Regions from separate parts of the Mesorhizobium sp. P3_B5 genome, predicted to be linked through region 2. Evidence: riboswitches for the same ligand, from Rfam matches in the RefSeq annotation. Region 2 holds a riboswitch; the other holds the start of a gene.
The links. A riboswitch is a leader RNA that binds a small molecule or an ion and turns the genes downstream of it on or off. The one in region 2 is predicted to bind cobalamin.
Positions count from the first base shown of each region.

Region 1 (15,877 bases), on a different contig from region 2:
CGAGAACGGCCGCGACGGCGACGACGACAGCGTATAGGTCCGCATCAAAGGGCCCTCAGTGGTCGGCAGTTCCAGCGTCACGAACTGTCCCGGCTTGTAGCGAAACCATGTCTGGTTGTCGGAGCGGAAGGTGAAGGTCTTCACCTCCGGCGCCTCGTCGCTGACGCCGATCACTTCCAACACCTGCAGCCTGTCGTTCCAGGGCGCCATCTCGTCGAGATGGCGGTAGAGCCCGAGGTCCGTCATCGCATTCATCCCTTCACCCTTTCTCAGGCAACGCTGCGCAGCGCGGGCCGGCCGCCCTCGGCAAGGCGCGGTCCGATGAAGCGGGCATACCAGTCGACGAACTGGATCACGCCGCCCTCATGCAACTCCGAATAGGGGCCAGGCTCATAGGCCGGCGACAGGATGCCGAAGGCGTTCTCCTCGACGATGCGCCGGTCCTGGTCGTTGGTCTCGGTCCAGACATGGGTGAGCTCGGCAAGGTCGTAGTCGACGCCTTCGACCGCATCCTTGTGGACCAGCCATTTCGTCGTCACCGCCGTCTCCGTGGCGCTGATCGGCAGCACGCGGAAGGTAACGGCGTGGTCGATGAGGATGTGGTTCCAGGTCGTCGGGTAGTGGTAGTGCATCAAGGTGCCGATGCGGTCGGCCGAAACGCTGTCGGAAAGGTTCTTCTTCACCGCGCGCTTGCCGTTCATCGTATAGCTGACGGCATCGCGCAGCAGCGGCGCGCGGGTGGCGCGAAACTGTCCGGCGGTATCGATGCGGAACTTGCTCGGCAGGCCCGCCGCCTCGCATTTCGCCCAGTGCGCCAGCATTTCCGGGTCGCTGTCGGCACCCTGCACGCCGGTGACGGTCGGTGCTTCCGGGAAAGTCTTGCACAGTTCCGGATGGTTGCCGGCGCAGTGATAGCACTCGCGGTTGTTCTCCCAGACCAGCTTCCAGTTGCCCTTCTCGACGATGGTCGATTCGAAGGCGACCTTTGCCTCGCGCAGCCGGTGCGGCAACAGATAAGGCTCGATCATGGCGCGCATCGGCGCGAAGTCCGCCGGCTCCCTGGCCAGGCAGATGAAGATGTAGCCGCCGACACTTTCGCACGCCACCGGCTTCAGGCTGAACTGGCTCTTGTCGAAACCCTCGGCCATCTGCCTTGCGAACAAAAGCCTGCCGTCCAGTTCGTAGGTCCACTGGTGATAGGGGCAGACGAGCTTGGCCGCAGTGCCTTTCTCTGCGTTGCAGACGCGGCTGCCGCGATGGCGGCAGGAATTGTGAAACGCGTTGATCTTGCCTTGCTGGTCGCGGACCAGCACCACCGGATAGTCGCCGACCTGGGCGGTGATGTAGCTGCCCGGCTTCGGCAGTTCGCAATCATGACCGATGAACAGCCAGTCGCGATACCAGATCAGCTCCATGTCGAGCTTGAAGTAGTCGGGATCGGTATAGAAGGGCTGCTCGAGCGAGTAGCCGTCCCTACGGCTGTGCAAGAGCCTCAGCATGTCGTTGCGCGCATCCATGTCCTGTCCTCATCTTCAAAGGACTGAACTTGGTGGTGATGGAGGAAAGACCGATCGCAATCCGGCGACAAGGCCGGCATGCACCATCCACCTCTTGACCGCCCACCGCGATCAGTCGAGTCTAGCTATTTCGGGCTGGTTTCCGGGCTCTGGAGTGTCCTTGCGGACGGTCGCGACACCTTCCCAGGCCTGTGGCCCAGTGGTCTCCCGTTGCGACTTGAACTCCACCACCGTTGCGGGGGCAGCGCCGGGTTTTGACCGGCTTCCCAATTCTCCGCTTCATCGTCACGAAGCGGCACCTGAGATGCCATCATCTAATCACGACAGCGGCCGCGCCATCGGCATGAAAGCGACATCGCATCCATGCAGCGCGACACCATAGGCGAAATGCACCGGCCAGGATTTGTGACGCGAACCCAGCCTTTCACCGGCCGTGACCCGCCCGCTTCGCGCATCGGATTCGACCTGCGGCGGCGCTAAAAACAGTTAACGGTTTCGAAAAGTGACTATTAGCAGTTTCTAAAATCGAACCGAACGGTTCGTTTCTGTTGACAGAGCGTGCAGGACGGTGTGAACGCTGGTTTGCCAATTCGTCAGCTGGCTCACGGGCGGCACAGCATAACGAATTGAAAATATTCACTAAAATAGAAAGTGTAGGAGGCTCTGGTACAATTTCAAGGTGCAGAGCCATGGTCCACGCGGAACAACTTCGTGATTGGAAACAGGCGCTGGCCTCACCCACATCGGGGCTGTCCGAACGATGCGAATTCCTTCCAAGACACGCCGCTAGACGGACTGATGAACTAAGATACTGGAGTACTAAAAATGAAAAAGATTGTTCTCACTGCCGTCGCCGTTCTGGCCATCACCGGCAGCGCCTTCGCCAATGGTAGCGACCACTTCGGCGCCAACCAGGCCGTCCCGGCTGTCGACAGCTCGTACACCGCTTCCATTCAGAAGTCGGCTCCGGCTGACAAGCAGCCCGTCGTTCAGGGCAGCGACCGTAACCTCTTCGGTCACAACTAAGCCGATCCCGGCAAAATGCATTGCCGCTTGCTGGAATACGAAAATTCAGGAGACTTAAAATGAAGAAGATTGTTCTTGCCGCCGCCGCCCTCATGATTGCCGCCGGCAGCGCCTATGCCCACAACGACAGCGTTGGCGGGACCGACATCAGCAAGCAGGCGACCGTCAACGTCGACAACACAAAGACGTCTTCGGTACGCGACACCGGCTCGCCGGTTTACAAGCTGCTGAACTCGTCGGGTGACGTCCAGAAGTCGGCCCCTCAGGGCAGCGACCGGAACCTCTTCGGCCGCTAAAAGCCGAAGTCGATCTCCAGAAAAAAGAGCGGCGGGCCAGGCCCGCCGCTCTTTTTTGTTGATACGGACCGGTCGGCCTCAAGCCGCCTTTGCTTCCGGCTTGTGCAGTGCGAAGGAATGTCCGTCTGCATCGAAGATATGCAGGTCACCGCCATCGGCGCTCAGCCGCAGCGTCGCCCCGCGCTTGACCTCGACATTGCCGGGCAGCTTGGTCACCAGCGGCAGGTCGGCGCGGCCGATGTCGACATAGATGAGCTGAACCTCGCCGAGCTGCTCGACATAGTCCACCTTGCCCTCGAAAAGATAATCGGCGCCGGTGGAGACCACCAGATCCTCCGGCCGAACACCGAAGCTCACCGCAGCGCCCTTCGCTGAAGTCGGCGTGGTGATTGGCACTGTCGCCTTGCGGCCGCCGACATGGCTGACGACAGTCGAATTGCCGGTTGTTTCGATCGTCGCCGGCAGGATGTTCATGGCCGGCGAACCGATAAACTGGGCAACGAACAGATTGCCCGGTTTCTTGTAGAGGTCCATTGGCGTGCCGACCTGCTCGATATGACCTTCCTTGAGCACCACGATGCGGTCGGCTAGCGTCATCGCCTCGACCTGGTCATGGGTGACGTAGATCATCGTCGTGTTAGGCATCGATTCCTTGAGCTTGGCGATCTCGATGCGGGTGGCGACGCGCAGTGCCGCATCAAGGTTGGACAGCGGCTCGTCGAACAGGAACACTTTTGGATTGCGCACGATCGCGCGGCCGATGGCGACGCGCTGGCGCTGGCCGCCCGACATCGCCTTGGGCAAGCGGTCGAGATATTTGGTCAGCTGCAGGATTTCCGCCGCCTGGCGCACGCGCCGGTCTATCTCGGCCTTGTTCTCTTTGCCGATCTTCATCGAGAACGCCATGTTGTCGTAGACGGTCATGTGCGGGTAGAGCGCGTAGGACTGGAACACCATGGCGATGCCCCGCTTCGACGGCGGCACGTCGTTGACCACCTCGCCGGCGATCTTGAGCTCGCCGGAGGTGATTTCCTCCAATCCGGCGATGGACCGCAGCAAGGTCGACTTGCCGCAACCCGAAGGGCCGACGAAGACGATGAACTCGCCCGACTTTATGTCGAGATCGATGCCGTGCAGAATGTGCAGATTGCCATATGATTTTTTCACTTGTCTTAGCGTGACATCGGCCATGATTTCCTCCCAGTGAATTCTTCTAGCAAATTCAGTCGATACGCCCGAACCAGGCGCCGTAGCCGCCAAGACGGATAGAGCCGGCGCCAGTCTGTCCTGAAAACCCGTGCCCCGGTAATGGCTGCAGCGCGCGGCCGCCGAGATCGATGTTGGCCAGCCCTGCGCCGAGATTGAAGACGCAGACGATCTGCTCGTTGCCTTCGCGCCGCGTGAAGGCAACCGTGTCGCCCTCGCTTTCGATGAACTCGATATCGCCCTTGGCCAGCGCCGGATGCAGACGGCGGAAAGCCAGAAAGCGCCGGTAGTGCTCGAGCAGCGAGCTGTCGTCGCCCTGCTGCACGTTGACCGCTTGCGAAAGGTGTTTTCCCGGCACCGGCAACCAGGGCTTTGCCGAGGAGAAGCCGGCATTCTTGGCCGTGGCATCCCACACCATCGGTGTGCGGCAGCCATCGCGGCCCTTGAACTCCGGCCAGAAGCGGATGCCGTAAGGGTCCTGCAGATCCTCGAATTGCAGCTCGGCTTCGCCGAGCCCGAGCTCTTCGCCCTGATAGAGGCAGACCGAGCCGCGCAGCGACATCAGCAGCGCCGAGATGACCTTGAGATAGGCGGTCTCGTCGGCCTCGCCGGCGGCCCAGCGCGACGCCGGGCGCATCACGTCATGATTGGAGAAAGCCCAACACGACCAGCCATCGCTGGCGACCTTGCCGAAGGATTCCAGCACCGAGCGCACCTTTGCCGCGCTGATCTTTTCGGGCGCCAGGAAATCGAACGAATAGCACATGTGCACGCGCTTCCCGCCCGCGGTGTAGGCCGCCACAACTTCCAGGCCGCGCTGCGAATCGCCGACCTCGCCGACCGCGGCGGTTGCCGGATATTCGTCGAGAAGCGCGCGGAAGCGTTCGAGGAAAGCGAGGTTTTCCGGGCGGCTCTTGTCGTAGAGATGGTCCTGGTAGTTGTAGGGGTTGACCGCAGGAGCGGTCTGGTCGTTGCGCTCTTCCGGCGGCAGCGGCGGATTGTTTTCCAGCCCCTGGCTGTGGAAGTAGAAGTTGATGGTGTCGAGGCGGAAGCCGTCGACGCCGCGCTCCAGCCAGAAGCGGGTGACCTCGAGCAGCGCGTCCTGGACGGCACGGCTGTGGAAGTTGAGATCGGGCTGCTCGGCCAGGAAATTATGCAGATAATATTGCTGGCGACTGGTGTCCCACTGCCAGGCCGAGCCGCCGAAAATCGACAGCCAGTTGTTGGGTGGCGTGCCGTCGGGCCTGGCGTCGGCCCAGACATACCAGTCGGCCTTGGCATTGGTGCGGCTTGAGCGGCTTTCCTTGAACCACGGATGATTGTCTGCGGTATGCGACAGCACTTCGTCGATCATCACCTTGAGGCCAAGCCTGTGCGCCTCGGCGGTCAGGGCGTCGAAGTCGGCCAGCGTGCCGAACATCGGGTCGACGTCGCAATAATCCGACACGTCGTAGCCGAAATCCTTCATCGGCGACTTGAAGAAAGGCGAGATCCAGATGGCATCGACGCCGAGCGAGGCGATATAGGGCAGCCTGCCGATGATGCCCTTGAGGTCGCCGATGCCGTCGCCGTTCGAGTCCTGATAGCTGCGCGGATAGATCTGGTAGATCACCGCGCCGCGCCACCAGTCTCGATCGACAGCGAGATCGGGCTTCGAGGTCGCCTTCAAAGCGGATTGCATGGTCTCAGCCTCCTTTCACCGAGCCTGCAAGCAGACCGCGGACGAAATAGCGCTGCAGCGAGAAGAACACGATCAGCGGCACGATGATGGTCACGAAAGCCGATGTCGTCAGGATTTCCCAATCACCACCGCGTGAGCCGAGCAACGCATTGAGCTTGGCGGTCAGCACGATCTGGTCCGCCTCGGTACCCAGGAAAACCATCGCGACCAACAGATCGTTCCATACCCAGAGGAACTGGAAGATGGCGAAGGAGGCCAGCACCGGGAACGACAGCGGCAAGACGATCTTGACGAAAATCTCGAAGTCGCTGGCGCCGTCGATGCGCGCCGATTCCATGATTTCGCGCGGCAGGCCGGCAATGTAGCTTCTAAGCAGGTAGATCGCGAAGGGCAGGCCGAAGCCGGTGTGCGCCAGCCAGATGCCGAGATAGGTTTTCGACGGCACGCCGAAGAACAGGCCGACTCCGTTGTAGATTTTCAACAGCGGGATCAGCGACATCTGCAGCGGTACGACCAGCAGGCCGATGATCACCGCAATCAGCAGCGCGCGGCCAGGAAACCGCATCCAGGCCAGCGCATAGGCAGCGAAAGCCGCGATCAGGATCGGGATGACGGTCGCCGGAATGGTGACAGTCAGCGAGTTTATGAACGAGCGGCCGATGCCTTCCGAAAACAGCACCGTCTTGTAGTTGTCGGTGGTGAATTTCGGCGGCGCCGACGAGGCGTAGTAGACGCGTTGGCCGCGGTCACCCTCGAAAGCCTTGGGCGAGGACATAACGAACGTGCCGTCGGCATTGACCTGCAAGCTCACGCCGTCACCGAGATCGGCTGTCGTGCCGGCCGGGTATTGCGTCGGTGCGGCCGACTTGACGCCGAAGGCGCTGATGTTGCGGGCGGCACCTTCGCCGAAGATGTTGCCGGCAAGCACGAACTTGCCGTCCTTTTCGACCTGCCCCGAGGCCGGCGGCAACCGGCCGGCTTCCGTCTGGGTGGAACTGGAGAACGAGTTCCACCAGCCCGAGGCGATGATCTGGTCCTTGTCGCGCAGCGACGAGACCAGAATGCCGAGCGTCGGCACAGTCCAGATCGCGACGAAGATCAGGACGGCGATGTGGACGCCGAAGCGGCTGGCAAAGGATTTTCCCGTTGCGACGGCCATCTCAATGCCCTCCCGTCTCTTTGTTCGCCTGGCGAATGTTCCAGACCATGATCGGAATGACCGCGATCATGATGATGATGGCGATGGTGGCGCCGCGGCCGAAATCGCCGCCGCCGCGGAACATCCAGTCGAACATCAGATTGGCCAGCACCTGGCTGTTCCACTGCCCGTTGGTCATGGTCAGCACGATGTCGAACACCTTCAGCACCAGGATGGTGATGGTGGTCCAGACGACGGCGATGGTGCCCCAGATCTGCGGCACCATGATCTTCCAGAAGATCTGGAACGGGTTGGCGCCGTCGATGACCGCGGCCTCCAGCGTTTCCTCGGGTATGCCGCGCAAGGCAGACGACAGGATGACCATGGCAAAGCCGGTCTGGATCCAGATCAGGATGATCATCAGGAAGAAATTGTTCCAGAACGGCAGCGATATCCACACCTGCGGCTGGCCGCCGAAATACTGGATGATGGAATTGAGCAGACCGATCTGCACCTGACCTTCGCCACGATATTCGTAGATGAATTTCCAGATCACGCTGGCGCCGACGAAGGAGATCGCCAGCGGCAGGAAGATCAGGCTCTTGGCGATCGTGCCCCACCAGATCTTGTCGGTGAGCACGGCGATGATCAGCCCGAGGAAGGTGCAGGCGGCCGGCACGACCGCCAGCCAGATGATGTTGTTGAGGATCGAGTTGCGGAATTCGCGGTCGCCGAACGCCCATTCATAATTGGCAAAGCCGACAAAATGCTCGCCGCCGCGGTCGAAGAAGGACAGCCAGAGCGTCGCCACCACCGGGTAGATCAGATAAATGGTCAGGATGATCATGGCCGGGCCGACAAACAACCATGGCCGTACCAGCCCTTGCCGGCGCAGATTGTCGATGGCCGCCGCACCGGCAACGCCGCGCGACGGGAAGATGATGTCCACCAGCTTGTTGGCGCCCCAGAAATAGGCGACGCAACCGCCGACGCCGACGATGATGACGAATATGGCCGAGAAGATCTGAGCCGCCATGGGTTCCTCCCCTGCGCAGCATCGGCCAAAGTCGAACGCCCTTGGCTGTGAGATGCGCGGATTCAGTTGTTCAGAGCGCAATCGCCAGGCAAAGCGGGTCCCCCCTTTGCCGATCGCGCTTCATGCCGGAATGTCTATGTGCTCATGACAATCGCCGCGGAACGGGCCGCCGGTCGGATCCGGGCCTCGATGGCCCGGATCGGGTAGTCAAACGAACGTCCAGCCGGATAAGGGGCTGCCTACTTGATCGCGTCCCAGCTCTTCTGGATGTCGGTGGCGACATCCTGGGCGGACTTGCCGCCGACCAGGTCGATCATGCCGGTCCAGAAGGCGCCGGCGCCGATCTTGCCGGGCATCAGGTCCGAGCCGTCGAAGCGGAAGGTCGAGGCATTGGCGAGGATCTCGCCCTGCTTCCTTAGCGCGTCGCTGGCATAAGCGTCCTTGTTGACCGACTTCAGCGGCGTCACGAAACCGCCCTGGGCCATCCAGATCTCATGGGCGAGCGGCATCTTCAGGAATTCGATGAACGCGCGGGCACTCTTGCTATCTTTCGTGATCATGGCCAGCGTGCCGGCGCCAAGCACAGGCGTGCCGAGCTCAGGCTTGGAGGCGTAGGGCGGGAAGTAGAAGAAGTCCGCGTCCTGTCCGACTTTCGTGCCTTCCGGGAAGAAGGTCGGGATGAACGACGCCTGGTGATGCAGATAGCATTTCGGCGGCACCGAGAAGAGGCCCTTCGGGCTGTCGCGGAAATCGGTCGCGGCAACCGCCTTGGCGCCGCCATCGACCATCTTGTCGTCGGTGGCGATCTTGCCGAAAATGTCGATGGCGTTGACAACGGCCGGATCGTTGAACGGAATTTCGTTCTTCACCCACTTGTCGTAGACGTCGGGTGTCTGCGTGCGCAGCATGATGTCTTCGACCCAGTCGGTCGCCGGCCAGCCGGTGGCGCCGCCCGAACCGAGCCCGATGCACCACGGCGTGCCGCCATCGGCGATGATCTTCTTCTCGAGATCGGCCAGTTCTTCCTGCGTCTTCGGAACCTTGTAGCCGGCTTCCTCGAAATTGTCCGGCGAGTACCAGACCAGCGATTTCACGTCGGCCTTGTAGGGGAAGGCAAAGAAACCGGGCTTGCCGTCCTTGTCCTTGAAGGTGCCGAGGTCGACCCACGATTGGCCGGCGCCGTAATTGTCCTTGACCCATTTGGCGGTGTCGTCGCCGAGCGGCGTCAACAGGCCCTTCGATGCCAGATCCTGGATCAGGCCCGGCTGCGGCAGCACGGCGATGTTGGGCGGGCTGCCGGCCTGCGTGTCGATGACGATCTGCTGTTCGTAGTTCTCCGACGAGGAGTACTTGATCTCGGCGCCGGTGGCTTCCGAGAAATAGTCGAGAACGGTGCGGATGAGGCCCTCGTCCTCGCCGCGCCATGGTCCGAAGATCGTCAGCGTCTCGCCCTTGAGGTCGACTTTCTTGAGCTCTTCGAAATTCGCCCAGTTGAAGCGGGGGTCTTCGCCCGGCTTGAACTTCAGTTCGGCTTGCGCCGGTGCGCTCAGGGCGAGCGTAGCAAACGCGGCGCCCAGCAGAAGCATTTTCTTCATTGGTATTCCTCCCAGTGGTCACAAACACCCGGACGGAACCTCCATTCCGTCCGCCGACGCTGCAGGACTGTGACTCAGTCGGAAAGGAACCGCAACCTTCCGCAGAGTCTTCCAAAGCGCTTTGGCTTTTTTGATCACGCCATTGAATCGGTCGGAAGTCAAGAGGGCGAAAAGCTAATCGATTTAATTTTTGCAGTGAAAGCCAGTGAAAGTGCAGCGCAGCATGCTTTTATGGCAGTGCAACAGCAAATTTTACTTCAAACCCGCCGAAACGGTGCTTATGGTCGGCACGCTTGGTTGCGCTGTCCATGGCGCCTAGATCGATTCAATTTAAAAGCGCTTTGAGGCTTGGAGGCCTCCTGTGAACCTCAAACAGCTCGCCCATATGCTGGCGCTATCGCAGACCACGGTAAGCCGCGCGCTGAACGGCTACCCTGAGGTCAACGAGGAAACGCGCCGGCGGGTGATGGATGCCGCCAAGCGCCATGGCTACCGCCCGAACCCGAGCGCGCGTCGGCTGGCGACCGGCAAGACCGGCATGATCGGCTATGTCTTGCCCACCGGCACGGCCGTCGATATCGATCCACATTTCGTCGAATTCCTGTCCGGCCTCGGCGACTACGCCCGCTCGCACGAGCTGGACCTGGTGCTGTCACCCGCCGATGCCGATGACCAGGAGACCACCTATCGGCGTATCGTCGCCAACCGGCAGGTCGACGCCGTCTACATCTCCTCACCCCGCCCGACCGACCGGCGGGTGGCGCTGGTCAACACGCTTGGCATCCCTTTCATCGTCCATGGCCGCAGCGACGGCTTCGATTTCGACTATCCCTTCACCGACATCGACAATGAGGGCGCCTTTCACGAGGCGGCACGGCTGCTTATCCAGCTCGGACACCGGCGGCTGGCGCTGATCAACGGCGACGACCGCGAGACCTTCGCCATCCATCGCGAGCGCGGCGTGCGCCGGGCGCTGGCGGCCAGTGGGCTGACGCTCGGCGAGCGCCATGTCTGTTCGCTCGCCATGACCGAGGAGAATGGCTATCGCGCCGCCAGGCGACTGCTCGAACAGGGTGACGCGCCGACGGCAATCGCCTGCTCCAGCCTGATCATGGCGCTCGGTGTCGTGCGCGCGGTGCGTGATCTCGGCCTGACCATTCCCGGCGATCTGTCGCTGATCGCCCATGACGACGTTTTTCCGTGGCTCAAGCCGGAGAATTTCTCCGTGCCGCTGTCGACGACGCGCTCGTCGATCCGGCTCGCCGGCGCGCGCGTCGCCGAGCGGCTCGCGGCGCGCATCTCCGGCCTGGAAGAAGGGGCTCGCGGCGAGGTCTGGCCGGTTGACCTGGTGGTCAGGGGCTCGGTTGCAGGAGCGCCGGTTTAGGGATCTGCCTGTACCCGCCCTTGCTTTGGCTTTTGCAGGGTGGCAACCAGATAGCCAGAGCCATCAGCCAGTCCTCCAGGGTGCGCCCTTTGCCCACATTCTCGTTCTCCGAAACGGATCCAATCCAGCATCCTGGCCCACCGCCGAAGAGGTCGGAGGTGGTCATCGTTGGTGGCGGTATTATCGGCGTGACCACAGCTCTCTTCCTTGCGCAGCGCAACATTCCGGTGACGCTGCTGGAAAAGGGACGCGTTGCGGCCGAACAGTCGTCGCGAAACTGGGGCTGGATCAGAAAGCAGGGACGAGACGCGGATGAACTGCCTGTCGTCATTGAGGCTATTCGCCTGTGGCGGCAACTGGCTGAAGAATGCGGCGAAGACATTGGGCTGACCCAGACCGGCGTGACCTACCTGGCGAACTCCGACAAGGACATGGCCGGCTTCGAACAGTTCATGAAGATCGCCGCGATCCATGAACTCGACACGCACCTCCTGGACACAGATGAAACCGCGAAGCTCATCAAAGGCATGTCGCGCAAGTTCAAGGGCGCGATGACGACACCCTCCGATATGCGCGCGGAGCCTTGGCTGGCAGTGCCTGCGCTTGCTCGGCTTGCCGTCAGAAAGGGTGCGAGAATCGTAGAGAATTGCGCAGCGCGGACCCTCGAAATCTCAGGCGGCAGGATCAAGGGCGTGTGGACCGAGGCGGGATACATCGAGACCTCCAGCGTACTGGTCGCAGGCGGCGCCTGGTCGTCCCTCTTCCTTCGAAGACACGGCGTCTCCATCCCCCAACTCAGCGTCAGGGTAACCGTAGCCGCAACGGAACCCCTGCCTGAAATCTATGCAGGTGCGGCGACTGACGAACGCATCGCTTTCAGGCGCCGGCAGGATGGCGGCTACACACTCGCTGCAGGCGGCAGCCATCTGCATTACCTGGGACCTGACGCCTTCCGGCACGCCACCAAATATCTTCCCGCCCTCAGGGACAATCCGCTGGGAACACGCTATTTCCCGCTCGCGCCCTCAGGCTACCCCGATGCATGGTCGACGCCGCGCGATTGGGCGCCGGATTCGCGGAGCCCTTTTGAGAGAATGCGAGTGCTCAGCCCGGCTCCTGAACCGGCCCGTCTGCGTTCGATTGAACGCAGATTCAAACGTCTTTTTCCGCAATTCGAGAGGGTTCGCCTAAAAACCAGCTGGGGCGGCATGATAGACGCCATGCCCGACGTCGTCCCGGTTGTGGATCACGTACAGGCAGTCGGCGGTCTTTTCGTCGCGACCGGAATGAGTGGTCACGGCTTCGGTATCGGGCCTGGAATCGGTCGCGTCGTTGCCGATATGATGCAGGGAAACGAGACCGGGCACGACCTCAGCCGCTTTCGACTGTCACGCTTCTATGACGGGAGCCCTGTTCGGTTAGGCCCGAGCCTCTGAACTGGTCGCGCGAAGTCGACGGAATTTCGGCGCATGTCGCCCGGGCTCACTTCTTCGCCACTTCCGCCGCCTTGGTATCCAGCAGCCCATAGCCGAAATCATTGTCTCTGCCCTTAGGGCCGAGATCCCTGGCGGTTTCAGCCAGCGCCTTCTCGATCTCGTCGGCCGAGCGGTCGGGCGCGGCATGGATCAGATTGGCGACGGCGCCGCTGACGATGGCTGCGGCAAACGAGGTGCCAGTGACGACATCCGAGCCGGCGCCGCTCGGCGCCACCATCTCGACGCCGGGCGCCGAGATGAAGACATAGGCGCCGCGATTGGCCTGCGGCATCAGCCCGTCCTTGGCGTCGGTGGCGGTCACCGCAATGACGCCGTCGAAGGCGGCCGGATAGCCGTAGGGCGCCTTCGGCCCGTTATTGCCTGCGGCGGCGACCAGCACGATGCCAAGCGCCCTCGCATTGCGGCAGGCGATGCCGAGCAAATCGTTCTTGGGCCCGACGAAGCTCATATTGATGATGCGCACGTCCTGGTCCGCCGCCCAGTCGAGCGCGGCCAGGATCACGTCCATCGTCGACTTGCCGCCTTCGAAGGCGCGGGCGTGGTAGATCTTGGCTCCCGGCGCCATGCCTTGCAGCGCACCGACGCCGGCGATCAGCCCGTCTATCGAGGTGCCGTGGTCACGCTTCTCGACTGGCACGTCGGGCATGGCGTCGAACTGTTCGGCGATGACGCCGGACAGCGCCGGGTTGGTGTCGTCGATGCCGGTGTCGATGACGGCGATGCGCACATTCTCACCGCTCGCCTGTTTCTCATCGAGGGCGATGCGATCGAAGGCATAGTTGACGATGCTGGCCGCCTGCTGCAGCGAATAGACATGGTTGGGCTCGCGCCGCTGGGTGCGGCCATCGGCGGCAAGCTGCGCCAGCACGACGCCCACCGGGCGGCCATTGGGAATGCCGAAGCGCACCAGTGTGGTGCCGAGCAGTCGCGACTGGCGCTGTGAGCGCACCTGGAGGCCAAAAGCGGTGGCGATCTGCTGGACGACGCCGGCGTCGCCATCGACCGTCACCAGCACCTCGTCGGGCACGAAGTCACCAATGACGGCCCGCGGCGGCTCGGTCGCCACCAGATCGGCCGGGGCAACGATCGGCCCGGCCGGCGCGGCCGGTGTCGCCGGCGCATCGGCCGGTGGGGCTGGCGGCGCTGTTGGAGCCTCCGCTGGATTGGGGAACAGGTCGACGATCAGCTCTGGTAGAAAGACGGCACCGGCCTGGGTCGCACCGCCGGGCGTTCCGCCATCCTTGGCGCAATCGCCGCCGGCTGCATTTTTGCCGTTGAGGCAGTCGATTTCTGTCTGGCTGAGGTTCGGATCATTGGTCTGCGCAAAGGCAGGCGCGGCGACGATTGTCATCGCCGCAGCAAGAAGTGCCGCACATCGAATGACCGCCTTAGCCGCCATCAACCGGTTTCCTTCCCTCGAGCACAGTTTCCGCAAAAGGCTGGGCGGCAATAAGGCCGACGAGCTTGGTGTAGTCTGCTCCAGTCTTGGCCGGGATGGCAATGCGGAAGACGCCCGAGGCGGTCGGCCCGCCAGCAATCTTCAGCCCGTTCTGGTCGAGAAAGACGGCGATGTCGGACATCTTCGCCTCCGGCTTGAACTTGACCAGCGCGAAGGGCAGTTTCGCCAGATCGTCCTCGGCGCCGGCAATCTCGAAATCGCCACCCTTGCCGCCGGGCTGCACAAAAGACTGCACCATGACCAGGGCAAGTAGCACCGCCGCCGCGGCCCAGGCGACGCCGATCGGCACCGCCATGAAGCGGCCCCAGGCCTGCGCCAGCCAGGACGAACCTTGTGCCGCGCGTGCCGGACCGGCCTCGGCGTCGAGCGCCTTGGCGAAGCGGCTGAGCGCATCGGTCGGCGGCCGGATCATCTCGTTGGCGGCCGTCGTGCCGGAGAACTCGGCCTCGGCCTCGCCCAGTGCGGCAAGCGCCGCCGGGTCGCTCGCCAGCCATTCCTCGATGGCTTCGAGTTCCGACCCTTCCAGCGAACCGTTCAGGTAGAACGGCAGTAGTGTTTCCATTTCGTCGCGGCGCGACATTTTTTCAGCGGCGCTCATGGCCACCCCCTGTCGTAACCGGCGGCCTTGAGGGCTTCGCCGAGTTTCTTGCGGGCGTAGAACATCCTGGTCTTGACCGTGGCCACCGGAATGCTGAGCACCTCGCCGATCTCGGTCACCGACTGCCCATGATAGTAGGCAAGGTCGATCACCACCCGATGTTCTTCCGGCAAGGCATCGACAAAGCGCCGCAAGGCAGCGCCCTTGTTTTCCTTCATGGTGGCGACTTCCGGCGTGTCGGCGCTGTCGGGAACCTGCGCCGCGTCATCGTCGTCGATCCAGTCTTCCTTTTTCTTGCGCAGCAGGGACAGCGCCTTGAAGCGGGCGATGCCGAGCAGCCAAGTCGAGACTTCCGAGCGGCCCTCGAAGCCAGGGGCCTGGCGCCAGAGCTCGAGAAAGACCTCGTTTGCGATATCGTCAGCCATCATTTCCGATCCCGTCTGGCGCGCCACGAAGCGGTAGACCCGCGCGTGGTGGCGCATGAACAGGAGCCGAACAGCGGCACGGTCGCCCTTCGCGACCCGGTCGACAAGCGCGCGATCGGTCTCCGTCGCTGCCGTCATGGCCGGTCGAGCCGCCTGGCTCCTGTCTGCTCTGTCGCCGATCGATCCAAAAAGGTTCATCCTTCCGCCAAGGAATTTTCGGGAGGCTAACCGAAGAGCGGGGAGGTTGCCAGAGCCCCTCTTTCCTTCTCCCCCTGTGGGAGAAGGTGGATCGGCGCGCAGCGCCGAGACGGATGAGGGGTGCTGGACGGATCGCTACGCCGAAGAATTAAGCGCTTAAAATCCCTCAATATTTTCGCGCCGAGTTTCTTCCAGCACCCCTCATCCGTCTTGTCGTTTCGCGACAATCCACCTTCTCCCACAAGGGGAGAAGGGAAGAGCCGCTCAGCTCAAGAAAGGCTTTGCCTTCATCGTCGCCGGCACCGGCACACCAAGCCGCTTCAGCACCGTCGGCGCCAGCTGCAGCTGGTTGAGCAACGTGTCGGCCTCCGGTCCCTTGCCGGGTCCGAAATAATACAGCGCGAAATCCTGCATCTCGTCGTCGTGGCCGCCATGATGACCGCGGTCGGTCTGGCCGTGATCGGCGGTGACAATCACTTCGTAGCCGGCTTCCCGCCAGCGCGGCAGGAAGGCGGCCAGCATGCCGTCCATGGCATAGACGGCATGGTCCATCTCATGGCAGTCGTGGCCAAAGCGGTGGCCCATCGAGTCCAGCGTACAGCTGTGCAGGATGCCGTAGTCGATGCCGTGGCGTTTGGTCAGCATGGTCAGCGTCGCGAACAGGTCGACGTCGCTCGGCGTCATCTGGTTCCTGAGATTGTAGCCGGTCATGGTGTGGAAGCGGCCATGTGCGATCGGCCCGCCGGGTTCGTCGAACTCCATGTCCTCGACCGGGTCGAACGGATAGGCACGGAAGAATTCGGACCAGTAGGAATGGGTGAC
Region 1 is NZ_JBFUGR010000002.1:291,332-307,208, forward strand. Features, by position in the region: gene AC1DVW_RS06390 (FAD-binding oxidoreductase) at 1-246, opposite strand, end outside; gene AC1DVW_RS06395 (aromatic ring-hydroxylating oxygenase subunit alpha) at 270-1,517, opposite strand; cobalamin riboswitch at 1,634-1,835, opposite strand; gene AC1DVW_RS06400 (DUF680 domain-containing protein) at 2,343-2,543, shown strand; gene AC1DVW_RS06405 (DUF680 domain-containing protein) at 2,603-2,839, shown strand; gene AC1DVW_RS06410 (ABC transporter ATP-binding protein) at 2,918-4,030, opposite strand; gene bglA (beta-galactosidase BglA) at 4,062-5,726, opposite strand; gene AC1DVW_RS06420 (carbohydrate ABC transporter permease) at 5,731-6,885, opposite strand; gene AC1DVW_RS06425 (carbohydrate ABC transporter permease) at 6,887-7,900, opposite strand; gene AC1DVW_RS06430 (ABC transporter substrate-binding protein) at 8,140-9,495, opposite strand; gene AC1DVW_RS06435 (hypothetical protein) at 9,565-9,840, shown strand; gene AC1DVW_RS06440 (LacI family DNA-binding transcriptional regulator) at 9,857-10,879, shown strand; gene AC1DVW_RS06445 (NAD(P)/FAD-dependent oxidoreductase) at 10,969-12,315, shown strand; gene AC1DVW_RS06450 (S8 family serine peptidase) at 12,362-13,774, opposite strand; gene AC1DVW_RS06455 (anti-sigma factor) at 13,764-14,432, opposite strand; gene AC1DVW_RS06460 (sigma-70 family RNA polymerase sigma factor) at 14,429-14,995, opposite strand; gene AC1DVW_RS06465 (alkaline phosphatase family protein) at 15,320-15,877, opposite strand, start outside.
Region 1: linked by a shared signal. The riboswitch ahead of AC1DVW_RS06395 (aromatic ring-hydroxylating oxygenase subunit alpha) and the one ahead of AC1DVW_RS18380 (CbtB domain-containing protein) in region 2 are both predicted to bind cobalamin.

Region 2 (15,877 bases):
TCGATCGCATCGACCTCGAAGCCGAGACGCTCGGCCATGTCGATCCACAGATGCGAGAACTGGCCGAAGCGCGACATCAGCACCCGGTCGCCGGGGCTGAGAACGTTGGTCATCGCCGCTTCCCAGGCGCCGGTGCCAGAGGAGGGGTAGATGAAGACGCGGCCGGTCTCGTTCTTGAAGACCTTCTTGATGTCCTCGAACAGCGGCAGGGTGAAATCGGGGAATGACCCGGCGCGCATGTCCTCCATCGGCAGGTTCATCGCCTGCCGGACCCGCTCCGGAATGTTGGTGGGTCCTGGAATGAAAAGATGGGTGAACCCGGCCATATGCGATCTCCTCCGATGCCTAGGGATTGTGGAGGAAGTGTCGTTTGGACGGCGTGTCGCAACAACACCTTGCCGGGTAAGTATTCGCGGCGCGCGGGTAGGTTCGTCCTACCCGGTCGGCCTACCCGAAAGGGGACGCCGCTTCTCGCTCGAATATAGCGCGACCGCCATCGCCCGGTTGCGAACGGCAAGCTTGTCGTAGAGATTTTTCAGGTGGTACTTCACTGTATTCTCGGAGATGCCGGTGCGGGTCGCGATCTGAAGGTTGGTCCAACCGTCGGAAAGCACCGCCAGCAGTTCCCGTTCCCGAACCGTGAGCTGCGCCAACGGCGTGTCGTTGACCTTGTTGATGTCGATGTAAGGGATGCAGATGCGGCCATGCGCGACCGCCAGGATCGTCTCGAAAATGATCGGCGGGTCGTCGAACTGAAAACAGTAGCCATGCGCGCCGAGTCGCACGCACTGCTTCAGGATGCCGATATCGTGGTCGTTGGAAAAGACCGTGATGCGCACATTGAGCTTGCGGCTCTGGATCTCGGCAAGGACATCGGCGCCGTCCATGTCGGCGAGTTTCCAGCCGATGACGGCGACGTCGAATTCGCCTGCCATTGCCAGTTCGAGGAAATGCCTGCCGCTTTGCACGCAGGCCAAAAGCTCGAAGCGCCCGTCGCATTCCAGCATTTCGCGCATCGCCGACACAACGAGCGGATTGCGCTCGGCGACGACGACGCGAACGCGTTGTCCTGCGATTGTCTCATTCGTTCTCTGTGACTTTACGGTCAAGGGCTTCCGGTTATCTTGGCCACATTACGGGCACAGGCGGATGCGGTGGTTTTCCAGCGCTTACACGACGGCAATTCTGCCCTATCCGCGAATGGGTGCTCTTTCCCCAGCGACATGCGCTGTCGCGCTGCCTGAAGCCCGGGCAGCACCATGTCTTGATGAAGGGACCCTCGTCCCGTCTGCGGGGCAGGGCGCATTTCGTTTGATATTCCCGTGCGTTGCGCGCTAGACCTGACAGGCACCTTTTCCGGGATTCCGATGGCGGGAGGCGCTGGTGGAACGCCAGGGCGAACAGACGACCGGCGCCAGAGCCGCTGAAGACGGCCACGCCGATATCTATGGCGAGGACGGCGTCATTCTGTCGTCATTCCTGGCCCAGATCGGTGCGGCGATCGCCGATCGCGACACGCTGACGCTGAAGCGTGAAGTCGACGACCTGCACCAGTCGGAACTGGGCGACCTGCTCGAAGCGCTTCACCCCGAACAGCGCCGCGTGCTGGTCGAACTCCTGGGCGCCGACTTCGACTTTTCCTCGCTGACCGAGGTCGACGAGGCGATCCGCATGGAGATCGTCGACAATCTGCCCAATGCGCAGATTGCGCAGGCGGTGCAGGAGCTCGATTCCGACGACGCGGTCTACATTCTCGAAGATCTCGAAAAGGAAGACCAGGACGAGATCCTGTCGCAACTGCCGTTCACCGAGCGGATCAGGCTGCGCCGCTCGCTGGACTATCCCGAAGAGACTGCCGGCCGCCGCATGCAGACGGAGTTCGTCGCCGTGCCGCCGTTCTGGACCATCGGCCAGACCATCGACTACATGCGCGAGGACAAGAACCTTCCGGACCGCTTCAGCCAGATCTTTGTCATCGACCCGAGCTTCAAGCTGCTTGGCGCCATCGATCTCGACCAGATCCTGCGCACCAAGCGCTCGGTGAAGGTCGAAGAGGTGATGCATGAGACAAGGCACGCCATTCCGGCCACGATGGACCAGGAAGACGCAGCGCGCGATTTCGAACAATACGATCTTCTCTCCGCCGCTGTTGTCGACGAGAACGAGCGGCTGGTCGGTGTGCTGACCATCGACGACATGGTCGACGTCATCCAGCAGGAGGCCGAAGAGGACCTTTTGCGCATGGGCGGCGTCGGCGATGAAGAGCTGTCGGACAGCATAGTCTCGACCTCGCGTTCGCGTGTGCCCTGGCTGCTCATCAATCTTCTGACGGCGTTCCTGGCGGCGTCGGTGATCAGCCTGTTCGACCATACGATCGAGCACATCGTGGCGCTTGCCGTGCTGATGCCGATCGTGGCGGGGATGGGCGGCAATGCCGGCTCGCAGACCATGACTGTCACCGTGCGCGCGCTGGCGACCAAGGATCTCGACATCTACAATGCCGGCCGCATCATCCGTCGCGAGATGGGGGTGGGCTTCATCAACGGCATCATCTTCGCCATCCTGATCGGCATCGCGGCGGCGGCGTGGTTCTGGGATCCGAACCTCGGCGGCATCATTGCGGCGGCGATGATCATCAACATGTTCGTGGCAGCCCTTGCCGGCATCCTGATCCCGCTGCTGCTCGACCGCTTCAAGATCGACCCGGCGGTGGCTTCGGCGGTTTTCGTTACCACGGTCACCGACGTCGTCGGCTTCTTTGCCTTTCTGGGGCTGGCCACATGGTGGTTCGCCCTGCCCTGAGGCGCGCTGTCGTTAGTGTTTCAGTTTGAATTTGCCTGAATGCGATATGCATTTCCGCTGTGGTCGATGGACGATCTTTGCGAGAAGGTGGATGCGGTTTGCGCCGAAATCGGCAAGCGCGCGCTTACAAAAGTTAGTCGCTGTATGAACAAGACAATCAAGATGCGTTACCACGAGGACAGCCTGGTCCGTGTCGGAATCCTCGCGCACGTCCTTCCGGCTCAACTTTTCAGTTTCTATGAAGAAACCTGGAAAGAGTACGAGAACGATGGCACCGGAGAGCCATACAGCCTTTGGCTTCCAACATACGGCTCTGGATATTATGACAGTGCCGAAGCTGCTGAAGCTGATGCCTGCGCGGTATTCCCTTGGTACGCTGCCGCAATTTTAAACTGAGACACTACCGCGCCGCGGGTAGTGTCTCAGTTTGTTGTGGTCGATGGACGATCTTTGCGAGAAGATGGACGCCGGAGCGCCTAAGCCGGGTCCGCGCGGACCATACAAAAAGGGGCCTAAGGCGGAGCTTCGACGGTAATCTTGATCGAGGAATAGTACGCCGCAACATTGGCAATGTCTTCATCGCTCAGGTGCTTGACGACCAACGACATCATATAACTCTTGCGCTCCCCGGCCTTGTAAGCCATCAGCGAGTGGACGAGATAGTCGTACTTCTGCCCGGCGAGATTGGGCGCTTCGCCACCGCCGGTCAGAGCTCTGCCGAGGCCATCCTTGCCGTGGCACGACTGGCATTTCACCGTGACTGTCCGGCCGGCGATGCTGTCGCCTGCTGCCTGCGCAGATGACGACGTGACCACGAAGGCAACCACGCCAAGGATCAAGCCACGCATACTATGCTCCGTGAATTGCTCCGTAGATCGGACGACAAGGCACCCTACACCCGGCGAGGCGGCATAGCGAATCTTCCATGGTCGAAGTCGGAATTTCAAACTGAGACACTACCGCGCCGAGCTCTCAATTGACTTTTACGTAAATGCCGTGCGAGGCTTGCGCGGGGCGCCATGTCGATTCCGGCATGGCATGGGTTTGGTTCGGGACAAAAGGGCGACGCCGCTTGGCGATCGCCCGGGATTCCGGCATCTGGAGTGACAATGCGGGAATATTACTCGATCACCGAACTGACCCGCGAATTCGAGGTGTCGACGCGGACGCTGCGCTTTTACGAGGATGAAGGGCTGGTGCAGCCGGTGCGGCGCGGCCGCACCAGGCTGTTTCGACCGTCCGACCGGCATCTGATCCGCCAGATCATGCGAGGAAAACGGCTTGGCTTTTCGATCAACGAAATCCGCGAAATCATCCAGATGTACAAGGAGCCGCCCGGCGAGGTCGGTCAACTCAAGCTGATGATCAAGCGCATCGAGGAAAAGCGCGAGGATCTGCGCCAGAAGCGCCGCGACCTCGAGGAAACGCTGGCCGAACTGGACCAGGCCGAAGAATCCTGTGTGGAGCGGCTGGTGGAGCTCGGCGTCAACACGTAGCCGACCTGTGTGAGCCGGCGCCTAAATCCAGCGCCGCACCCTTTTGGCGTAGTCGCGATATTTCTTGCCGAATTTGGCGGCCAGCACCTTTTCCTCGCCCTCGATCGCGAGTTTTTGCGTTGCGAAGGCCGCGATCAGGGCCAGCGGCAGAAACCATGCGATGCCCGAGACGAAGGCGACGCCGATCAACAGCAGCGTGTTGGCCAGATACATCGGGTTGCGCGTGATGCCGAAAGGGCCTGATGTCACCAGATGGTCCGGCACGGCGTTCGGGTTGAACGTCGTCTTGGCCCGTATCATGCTGCGGATGGCGGTGAACCAGAGTGCGGCGACGCCGAACAGCGCCACCCAGCCGGCGGCGAAAAGCAGGTCGCCCGCAATGTCGCCGATCCATGGCAGCGGGTAGAGCAGGCCGAGCGCGATGCTGATGGCGATGGCCGCGACATAGATCAGCGGCGGCCATGGTATGAGCCCGGGTTTCGGCTGACTGTCGGTCATTGCTGCCCTCCCTCCATCATCGAGCTCTCGGTCTTGGCGGTGCAGGTGCCGGCGAGCTCGCTAAGATGCGCCTTGAACTCCGGCGTCTGGTCGCCATTGTAGAGCCGATCGAATGTTGCCTCGCCTTGCAGCGTGTCCAGCATGCACACACAATAGCTGGCGCAGAACTCCGTGTCGCGCTGCTGCTGGCAGGATACCTGACACTCTTTCAGGAAGACCACTTCCCTTGTCTCCACCGGCGCCGGCATGATCTGCGAGAACAGCCAGACACAGCCAAACAGCAGCGGCTGATGGATCAGATAGAAAGCCAGGCTGTGACGGCCGATGAAGATCAGCGGGTTGGCCCATCGTCCGGGCGTGAGCGTCGCCAACCGCGCCAGCACGCCGGCGTTGGAAGCGAGCTTTGTAGCGGCGATGCCGACAAGAACCGCGCCGAACCATGGCAAGACGGGTACGTAGTCGTTGGAGCGCGGGTTGATCGCCGACAGACCAACCCACCACAAAGCAGGGTGGTCGAAGGCTTCGGATCTGAAGTAGATCGGCGCGGCGATCACCACCGCCGCGACGAGCAACGTCAGCAATGACGGCAGACGCAGGAACAAAAGGCCGAGCAGGCTGGCCACCGCGATCTCGTGCAAGATGCCGAAGAAGATGAAGCTGTCCGGCGTGACGAACCAGGTGACTGCCGATATGGCGATCGCCGCCACGGTGACCATGGCGAGACGCTTCCAAAAACCGTTCCAGCGGATCTGCCGACCATGGGCAAGAAACAGGCTGACACCGACCAGGAACAGGAAGGTCGAGGCGATGCAGCGCGCGTAGATCTTCCACCAGCCGAAGGCGGTCAGGCCGGGATCGGTGTAGTGGAAGTTCTCCAGATCCCAGGTGAAATGATAGCTGGCCATGGCGATGAGCGCGATGCCGCGCACGATGTCGATGGCGACAATGCGTTTCGGTTGATCCGGGGCAGGCGGCGTATGGATGCTCATGGTCTCGTAATTCTGATTCAGCTGATCTGAGACGACTAGCACGGTTGCACCGGACAAAAGAAGGCAGGCCGCAGGTGCCGCATCAGGGCTTGCTTTAGGCCAGTGCGGGAAAGCCTTTGGCCGGCTTCGCTTTTTGCCGTGAACGGGTCGGTTTCCTGTTACCGACACCAGGAACGCCACGCCAGATTGGCCGCGCGAGTCTGCTTTGGGGAAAGCAATGTCCACCCATGTGCGCCATCCGATCTGGCTTCCGGCCTTGCGGCCGGCGGATGCACGCACCTTTGCCTCGCTCTACGCGGTCGAGTCCTTCGCCCGCGCCACAGTATCGAGCGTCATCCCGATCCAGGCCTATGAGATCCTGCACAACGAGCAGATCGTCTCGATCCTCTACACCGTCGTGGCCCTGCTCGGCCTGTCGGTGACGCTGTTCATGCCGATGCTGATCCGCCGCTTTGCCCGGCGCTGGGTCTACACGGCCGGCGCCTGCCTGCTTGCCATCGGCTCGCTGTTCTTCGTCACCCACACGCTGGCCGGGCAATTGGCGGGCATGCTGTGCCGGGTCATGGGCGCCAGCGCGCTGTCGATCACGCTCAACCTCTACATCATGGACCACATCCGCAAGACCGACTTCATGCAGGCGGAATCGCTGCGCATGGCGTGGTCGATGTTTGCCTGGACCGGCGGCCCGACGCTCGGCATCTTTCTCTACACGCGCTTCGGCATCTATGCCGCGCATGGCGCGGTTGCCGTTTTTGCCATGATCCTGCTGGCGCTGTTCTGGACCTACAGGCTGGGCGACAATCCATCGATCCGCCCTGGCAAGACACGGCCCGCCAATCCGCTGGCCAATATCGGCCGCTTCGTCGCGCAGCCGCGGCTGAGACTGGCCTGGCTGATCGCTTTTGGCCGCTCCTGCTTCTGGACGACGTTCTTCGTCTACGGGCCGCTGTTCATGGTGATCACCGGCGAGGGCAAGCTGGCTGGCGGCTTGCTGGTGTCGGCCGGCAACGCGCTTTTGTTCATGGCCATTTTCTGGGGCAAGGCGGGAAAGCGCTTCGGCGGCCGGCGGACGATGACATTCGCTTATTTCGCCATGTCGGCGATGCTGTTGGCTGCGGGCGCCGTCGGCGAAACGGTGCCGTTGCTCACCGGCGCTTTTTTGCTCTGCGGCGCGTTCTTCACCATCGCGCTCGATGCGTTGGGCTCAACCGCCTTCATGCGTTCGGTGCGCTCCTATGAGCGGGCGCAGATGGCGGCGGTGTATCGCACGTATCTCGACTTTTCCGAGCTGACGCCGCCGCTGGTCTATTCGGTGGCGCTGGCGTTCTTCGGGTTGGGTTCGGTGTTCGCAACGCTCGGCCTTCTGGCCGCGGTCTGCGGCTTTGTCACCTGGCGCTATCTGCCGAAATCGCTTTGACGGTCATGGCTTGGGTGCCAGTGCTGTGTGCTGGTCACGCACCCAGTTGTGAAAGCGGTGCAGGTCGTACTCCTCGGGCATCAGCACGCCAGCCTCGTGGCGCAGCGAGCGCAGTCCTTTCTGGTTGACCTCGCAGATCGCGGCGTCTTCCTCCAGCACCTGCCGGCCAAAGGCGACGATGTTGTCGATATCGGCCTGGGGTGCTGCCAGTGCCTCGGGCGAAAAAAGCCATTCGGCGGTGAGTTCGGTCTGTTCGGGGCCAAGCGGCACCAGCCGCACCGTGCGGACATAATCGACGTGACCGACGATGAACATCGACGGCAGTGACGTGGCATAGGTCTGGCCGGCGGCGCGCTCGGCCGGCGTCAGCCCGGAAAAGACCGGGCCATGCGCCTGTCCGTCGCGCGACCAGGTCTCGGCGCCGGCGCGCAGGCCACCGGAAAATTCCGGCGCGTCATTGTCGGCATGGCGAACCCAGTCCGGGTCGTCATGGCGGCCCATCAGGCCACGGCCATAGATCGGCACCAGCCGCGACAGGTCCTTGTGGACGCCGGGGCAGTGCAGGCACTCGTTGAAGTTCTCCCAAAAGATCTTCCAGTTGCAGTTCATCACCTTCTTGAGCACGTGACCGCTGACCAGCGTCTCCAGCGGCCAGTTGGCGAGGCTGCCGGATGCAGGATCGAAAGATGTTTCGGCCGAGCCGTGGGCATCTTCGGCGAGATTGACGAAGACGAAGCCGCGCCACACCGACAGCGCCACGCGGTAGAGCGGGTGATCGGCCTTGTCGAAACCTTCGGGCAGCGATTTCGAGGGAACGCGCACGAGGTCGCCGCGCAGCGAATACGACCAGGCGTGATAGGGGCAGGTGATGAGCCGCGCCTTCAGCCGGCCCTTGCTCTCCTGGCAAAGCTGCGAGCCGCGATGCCGGCAAGTGTTGTGGAAGGCGCGCAGCACGCCGGTGTCGTCGCGCAGCACGACGATCTCCTGCGTGCCGACGCGAAAGGTCCTGAAAGCCAGCGGCTGGGCGAGGTCGGCCTCGCGGCAAACCAGCAGCCAGTTTTTGTACCAGATGGCGTCGAGGTCGCGCTGATAGGCGTTTGCGTCCCAATAGGCCGAGGAGGGCAGCGTCGGCTCAAGCCGGGTCAAGCCGTTATAAAGGTCGCGCTCGCCCGGGTTGGGTTGCATGGCTGGCTTCCTGTGATGCGCCAGCCGACACCCAGGCCAATCTCTTGTCAATCACGCCACGGCATTGCCGGTTTCGACCGCAATGCCTTAATCATGTCCTTGAACAAGAGGATTGAGAATTGGCTGCACGGCAGATGTCGCTTACGCCGGAACTGGTCGCGCGCTGCTGGCGCGCGATCGAGGATACCGGTCCCGATCCTGATGCTGCGCATCTGGATGATGGCGACTATGATTCGTTGCTGGACGCATTGCAGGCGGAACTGCCTGACTCGGAACCGCTGTGGCTGTTCGGCTACGGTTCGCTGATCTGGAAACCCGAAATCGACCATGTCGAGGAACGTGTCGCCACGGTGCGCGGCTGGCACCGGTCCTTTTGCATGAACATGACGCGCTGGCGCGGCACCAAGGACAGCCCCGGCCTGATGATGGCGCTGGACCGTGGCGGACAATGCAAGGGCGTCGCCTTTCGCCTTACCGACGACAACAGGCGGCAGCAACTCGGCAAGCTTTTGCGGCGCGAAGTGACGCTGAAGCCGACAAGCTACCATCCCCGCATGCTCAGCCTGTCCAGCGACAGCGGCCCGATAAAGGCTTTGGCCTTCGTCATCAACCGCAACGGTACGACCTATGCCGGCCCGCTCGCCGAAGAGAGGGTCGTCGACAGACTGGCTACATCCTGTGGGCACTGGGGCTCAGGCGCCGATTATCTCTACAACACGGTGAAAAACCTGGAAGAGCGCGGCATTCACGACCGCCATCTGTGGCGGCTGCAGCGCCTCGTTGCCGAGCGGATCGCCGCGTCCGCAGCTTAAGGCCAAGGTGGCGCATTCGCGCTGGTAACCGGCGGAATTTGGTTTGCCGGGCGCTGCGATTTTGCCTATAGTCGCTGCTGTCGTCGGTTCCGTTTGGAGCCAAGAGGGAATGCGGTGCGGGCTGAGTTGTTGCCCAATGCCGTGGCTGCCCCCGCAACTGTGTGCGGTAGTCCTCTCCATATGCCACTGAAGATTTTTCTTCGGGAAGGTGGGGAAGGGCGCTGATCCGCGAGCCAGGAGACCTGCCGGCGACAGGGATAGTGACTTCTATGCCCTCGGGTGGAGGGCGAAAGGACAAGACATGAATACCGCTTCCGTCTCTCTCGGCGCTTCCGTTTCCTCGCAGTCGCGCTTCATGCAGCTGGTGCTCACTGCATTTCTCGGCATGTTCGTTGTCGGGGTTGTTGGCTTCTCGCATATCGATGTGGTCCACAACGCTGCGCACGATTATCGCCACTCGATGGCGTTCCCCTGCCACTGACGAGGAATTGACATCATGAACCTGTTTCGCAACGTCGTGTTCATCGCGGCGATCGCAGGGCTCGTGGCTGGCGTCGTTCTCGCCTGCATGCAGGCCTTTGCCACCGACCCTCTGATCTACCAGGCCGAAGTTTTTGAGAAGGCTGGCGGCCACCAGCACGATCATGCTGCGGCACCCGCCGCCAGCACCACCAATGCCATGAGCAGTGCCGCACCGGCGGAAAACGCCATGAGCTCAGCGCCAGCGCCTGTCGAAGCGGCGGCTCCGGCTGAAGACGAAGGCTGGTCGCCGGCCGACGGCTTCGAGCGCTTTGCCTTCAGTGTCGTCGCCAATATCGTCACCGGCATCGGCTTCGCGTTGATTCTGGTCGCGGTTTCCGAGTTCGCTGGCGGTATCGGCAGCTGGCGCCAGGGCGTGTTCTGGGGCCTGGCCGGCTTTGCGGTGTTCACGCTGGCGCCGGGCCTTGGCCTGCCGCCCGAACTGCCGGCAATGCCGGCGGCCGACCTCATGCAGCGCCAGATCTGGTGGTGGGCAACAGTGGCGGCGACAGCGGCTGGCCTTGGCCTTCTCGCCTTCCGCAAGTCGCTGCCGTTGGCGATCCTTGCCGTGGCTTTGATCGTGGCGCCACATATAGTCGGTGCGCCGCAGCCGGACAGCTTCGTGACAGCAATCCCGGAAGGCCTGCACCATCAGTTCGTGGTGGCGGTTACGGTGACCAATCTGGTGTTCTGGCTGGTGCTTGGTGCTGCCGTCGGCGTGGTGCGCGGACGCTTTACGGGCACAGCCACCAGCCTGCGCGACAGCTTTGCCTGATCGCAAAGAACTGACCTTCGCCCCCACGCCGAAAGACTGGTGAGGGCAGGCGCTGCGCCGTGGACCTATATTGCCACCGCGCAAGCCTATGACGACGAAATGCGCGAGCGCATCGCGCTGCATCGCTCGCGGCGCGGCGAGGGCTGGATGACCATCGATGCGCCACTCGATCTTGCGGGCGCGCTCGCCGCATTACCGGACGGTCAACCTGTTTTGATCGACTGCCTGACACTGTGGCTGACCAATCATATGCTGGCCGACCATGATCTCGAGGCTGAATGCCTGGGGCTGGCGGACGTGCTGTCGCGGCCGCGCGGACCGTGGTTTGTTGTTTCCAACGAAGTCGGCCAGGGCATCGTGCCCGACAACGCGCTCGCGCGCCGGTTTCGCGATGCTGCCGGCCGTCTCAACCAGCAGGTCGCGGCGGTCGCCGACACAGTGCTGCTGATGGTGGCGGGATTGCCGCTCAAGGTGAAATGATATGGCTGATATCGAAGACAAGGATGCCGAAAAACACCGCGCCAAGATGGTCAAGCGCAAGGCGGTGCAGGATGCCGAGGTAGCAGCCAAGACGGTCGAGAAGGGACTTTTGATCGTCAACACCGGTCCCGGCAAGGGCAAGACCACCGCCGCCTTCGGGCTGGCGCTGCGCATGCTCGGCTATGGCAAGCGCGTCGGCGTCGTCCAGTTCATCAAGGGCAAATGGCACACCGGCGAGAAGGATGCCTTTGCCGCCTTCGGCGACCGTGTCGTCTGGCACACGATGGGCGAGGGGTTTACCTGGGAGACGCAGGACCTGAAGCGCGACATCGCCGCCGCGGAGGCTGCCTGGACCAAGGTGCTCGAACTGATGGCCGATCCGTCGATCAGCCTGCTGGTGCTCGACGAATTGAACATTGCGCTGCGCTATGACTATCTCGACCTCAACACAGTGGTCGCGGCGCTGAAGGCACGGCGCGAAGGCCTGCATGTCGTCGTCACCGGCCGCAACGCCAAGCCAGCGCTGGTCGAGGCCGCCGACCTGGTCACCGAGATGGGCGTGACCAAGCACCATTTCTCGGCCGGCGTGAAGGCGCAACAGGGGATAGAGTTCTGAGGGTTTCTTGCCCTCCCCACAGAGGAAAGTGGCTCAGAACGTCACTGCGATCAGGATCGCGGACAACAAGCCGAACAGCCCGATCAGCAGGTAGTCGGCGACTTGATAAAGCCTCAGCGCCCGTCTGATATCCAGGCTCTCCGCCTCGCGCCGGCCGCCTTCGCCCATGAAGGCATCCTCGACGATGACGCCGCCATAGCTGCGCGGCCCAGCCAGCGCCAGGCCGAGCGCGCCGGCCATCGCCGCTTCCGGCCAGCCGGCATTGGGCGAGCGATGTTTCTTGGCGTCGCGCAGCATGGCTGTCCAGGCATTGCCGGGATCGGCATCCCTGACCAGAAAGGCGGCGAGCACGATCAACAGCGCGGTCAGCCTGGAGGCCGGCAGGTTGATGAAATCGTCAAACCGGGCCGCAGCCCGGCCGAAGGCCTCGTGGCGCGGGGTGCGGTGGCCGATCATCGAATCCGCGGTGTTGGCGGCCTTGTAGGCGACGCCGCCGGCCAGCCCGCAAACACCGGTCCAGAAGGCCGGTGCCACGATTCCGTCGGAAAAATTCTCGGCCAGGCTTTCGATTGCGGCGCGGGCAACGCCCGGTTTGTCGAGCCTTTCCGGATCGCGGCCGACAATGCGCGCGACGGTGATACGACCCAAGGCCAGACCGCCGGTGTCGAGTGCATCGGCCACCGCCTCGACATGCTCGAAAAGGCTCTTCTGCGACAGCAGCGACGTCGCCAGTATGGCGGTGATCACCATGCTGGTGGGAAATATCTGCCAGAGCACGATTTGCAGCACAAAGGCGATTGTCGCCGGCACCAGCACGATGACCAGCAATGCCAGGACGCCTCGCCGGCGACGCAGCGCGTCGGAATCAGTGGCGCGGTTGAGCCTGCGGTCGAGAAAGGATATCAGCCTGCCGAACCAGGTGACGGGATGGCCGATGGCGCGGAACAGCCAGTCCGGGTAGCCCAGGGCACGTTCAATGGCCAATGACAGGAAGGCGATCAGGATCGACATGAAGCTTCTTGAAGGAGCGATTGCTGCCGTGGATCACGGCGGGAGCTTGGGCCGGGCGAGCGCGCTCTTCCCTCACGCGCCACAGCCTTTCGTCGACCTTTCGACGGGTATCAATCCGCACTCCTATCCGCTTTTTGAGCTGCCCGCCACCGCCCTGTCACGATTGCCGGAAGCCGGGCGTGGTCGCGAGCTGGCCAAGGTCGCTGCCGCGGCCTATGGCGCGCCGTCGGCAGCGCATGTCGTGCTGGCTCCCGGCACACAGATCTTGTTGCCGCGCGTCGCTTCGCTGGTCAGCCCCGGCAGGGCGCTGGTGCTCGGTCCGACCTATGCCGAACATGCTCGCGCAGCCGCGATCGCCAGCCATTCGGTCGCGGAAGTCGACGATTTCGAGGCTTTGGCCGGTGCCGACCTCGCCATCGTCGTCAATCCCAACAATCCGGACGGGCGCGTCATAGAGCGCGAAAGGCTGCTGCAACTTGCCGAGACATTGCGCGCCAAGGGCGGGCTGCTGGTCGTCGACGAGGCGTTCATGGATGTCGGTCCGCGCGCCGAGAGCCTGGCCGGCGATGTCGACCAGGGCGGCATCGTCGTGTTGCGCTCGTTCGGCAAGTTCTTTGGCCTCGCCGGCTTGCGGTTAGGTTTTGCGCTGGCCGATCCGCAGACGGTCGAACGGCTGGACGCGCAGTTCGGGCCGTGGGCGGTTGCCGGCCCGGCGCTCGAATACGGCATCCGGGCGCTCGCCGACAGCGGCTGGCAGACCGAGATGCGCGCGACACTCAAGGCTGAGGGGGAGCGGCTGGATGCCTTGTTCGGCCGCTTTGGCGTTCCGGTCGCCGGCGGCACCACGCTGTTCCGCTATCTAAGGCTGGCGGACGCAGCCGGCCTATTTTCGGCGCTTGGCGAGCGCGGAGTCCTGCTTCGCCATTTCACCGACCGGCCGCATCTGCTGCGCGCCGGACTGCCGGGAAGTCAGGAGGAATGGCAGCGGCTCGAATCCGCTCTTGCCGAGTGGGTGCACAAGCGCGACGCTGTCGCTGAGGAGATCGCGCGATGATGATCCATGTCTGTTCACTGGCAAAAGTCGATGAAACCGTAACGAAGACCGGCGCCGAGCGGCTGCTTTCCCTGCTGGCGGCGGGAACCGAAGTGGTGCGCCCGGCTTCGATCGTTCCGGAAAATCATCTGCATCTGGTCATGCACGACATTGCGGTGGCGCAGGAAGGCATGACCATGCCGGGCGAGGAGCATGTGCGCAATCTGCTCGATTTCGCCCGTCAATGGGATCGTGTGAAGCCGATGGTCGTGCATTGCTATGCCGGCATCAGCCGTTCGACGGCGTCTGCCTACATCATCGCCGCGGCGCTGGCGCCGAAGCGCGACGAGGTCGAGTTGGCGCAGACGCTGCGCGCCCTGTCGCCCTCGGCGACACCCAATCCGCGATTGATTGCGGTCGCCGATGCGCTGCTTGATCGCAATGGCCGGATGGTTGAGGCGATCCAGGCGATCGGGCGTGGCGCGGACGCTTTTGAAGGCACCCCCTTCGCACTGAGGATCGACGGCTAGGGCATGTCGATATTCAGGTGATGCCGGCCTGCGAACGATGGTTTTCTGCGCTTCCGGTGCTCACGTACCTAAATGTACGCTCCGCTCCGGCCTTCGCCGGCCGAAGCCCTCATAAGTGCCTTCGCTCTATGAAGAGCTACGGACGGCGTAGGCCGGTTCTCGAAATCCATCATTCTCAGCTCGGCCTGACCTGAATCTCAACATACCCTGGGGGTTGTTAGGCCAGCCAGTCGGAGAGCTTCGCCTTGCGCACATCGCGCAAGAGGCTGATGAAACCGTCAGCCTGATGCTCTGATGTCAGCCGGCCTTTTTCGGCCGTCGCAATGCTGGCGTCGCCGACCACGCCGTTCGGGTTGAGGTCGCTGGCGATCCAGGCGAAGGCGTGGGTGCCGGTGTGACGCAGCAGCGAAAATTCCTTTTCGGCGCGGGCGACATTCGAGACAAAATTGTCGGCCTTTGCCATGTCGACGAGGTCCGGCCGGAAATGCAGCATCAGCGAGGTCTCGACATCGCCGCCATGGATGCCGTGGCGATCCTCGAGGTCGGTGTACATGCCGGCCGGGCGACCAAAGCGCTGCCAGCTGGTCTTCACCGCCAGCATCTTTGCGCGCACCCGCAATTCGCGGGTGATGATGCCCATGATCTCCTCATTGCCGCCATGCGAGTTGACGACGATGAGCTTGCGCACGCCGGCGCGTGCGATCGACAGGCCGAGTTCGGTCCACGCTTCGACCAGCGTCGTTGCCGGCAGCGTGAGCGTGCCCGGCGCATGCAGGTGCTCGTTCGACTTGCCGACCGCCTGGACGGGCAGGATGCGGATGTCGAGATCGCCGGGCAGGCGGGCAATCACCGTTTCAAGCATGCCGTTCATGATCGAGGTGTCGGTCGAAACCGGCAGATGCGGACCGTGCTGCTCGATCGCCGCCACCGGCAGCACGGCGATCGTCGCCTCCGGGTCGATCGTGGCGTATTCGGTGGTTCGATAGTCGCCCCACCACACGCGTTTTTTTGCAACGGTCATCGCATGCCTCTCAGATGGACGGGCCAGACTTAGAGCCATAAGGACGGCCTGTCGATCACCCCGCCGCCAGCACCTCGACCTCGACCTTGAATTCCGGCCGGGCGAAGCCGGAAACGACGATCAGCGTCGAGGCCGGCGCCGGGTCGGAGAACAGCCTGTTGCGGACGTCCATATAGGGCTGCAGATAGGCGCGGTCGGTGACGAAAGCGTTGACGCGCACGATGTCCTTCAGCCCCAATCCCGCTTCGCCCAGAATGGCTGCCACGTTCTTGAAGCAAAGTTCGGTCTGGGCGCCTGCATCTTCCGGAACGACGTCGTCCGCGCTGATACCGAGCTGGCCCGAGCACAGGACCAGACGCTTTCCTGCCGGCACCTCGACGCCGTGGCTGTAGCGGGCAAAGGGCGGTTTGATCGACTTCGGTTTGAGAAATTTGAACATGGCAATCTCCGATCTGCCGCCACCTAAGACCGGATCGATTGCACCTTCAAGATGCAGTGCATGGCATTGGCGCGATTGTGGACAGGCGTCCAAAAAATAGGCACGATGCCTCCCGTACAGCATGACCCGTCCGGCCTTCGCGCGCGACTGTTGCGCAAGCGCGGGGTCCTGGCGGTGGCATGTGTCTTGCTTCTTGAACCAATGGTGTCGAGCCCGGCGCGGAGCGCGCCGGAGCAAACAGAGGGTGGTGTTAA
Region 2 is NZ_JBFUGR010000006.1:361,875-377,751, reverse strand. Features, by position in the region: gene AC1DVW_RS18435 (aminotransferase class V-fold PLP-dependent enzyme) at 1-326, opposite strand, end outside; gene AC1DVW_RS18430 (LuxR C-terminal-related transcriptional regulator) at 435-1,109, opposite strand; gene mgtE (magnesium transporter) at 1,384-2,802, shown strand; gene AC1DVW_RS18420 (hypothetical protein) at 2,842-3,198, shown strand; gene AC1DVW_RS18415 (c-type cytochrome) at 3,315-3,650, opposite strand; gene AC1DVW_RS18410 (MerR family transcriptional regulator) at 3,912-4,298, shown strand; gene AC1DVW_RS18405 (methyltransferase family protein) at 4,320-4,796, opposite strand; gene AC1DVW_RS18400 (acetyltransferase domain-containing protein) at 4,793-5,785, opposite strand; gene AC1DVW_RS18395 (MFS transporter) at 6,003-7,202, shown strand; gene AC1DVW_RS18390 (aromatic ring-hydroxylating oxygenase subunit alpha) at 7,206-8,387, opposite strand; gene AC1DVW_RS18385 (gamma-glutamylcyclotransferase) at 8,507-9,199, shown strand; cobalamin riboswitch at 9,267-9,463, shown strand; gene AC1DVW_RS18380 (CbtB domain-containing protein) at 9,501-9,680, shown strand; gene AC1DVW_RS18375 (CbtA family protein) at 9,696-10,493, shown strand; gene AC1DVW_RS18370 (bifunctional adenosylcobinamide kinase/adenosylcobinamide-phosphate guanylyltransferase) at 10,533-10,973, shown strand; gene cobO (cob(I)yrinic acid a,c-diamide adenosyltransferase) at 10,975-11,589, shown strand; gene cbiB (adenosylcobinamide-phosphate synthase CbiB) at 11,623-12,600, opposite strand; gene cobD (threonine-phosphate decarboxylase CobD) at 12,599-13,654, shown strand; gene AC1DVW_RS18350 (tyrosine phosphatase family protein) at 13,654-14,163, shown strand; gene AC1DVW_RS18345 (creatininase family protein) at 14,381-15,184, opposite strand; gene AC1DVW_RS18340 (RidA family protein) at 15,240-15,623, opposite strand; gene AC1DVW_RS18335 (ABC transporter substrate-binding protein) at 15,877-15,877, shown strand, end outside.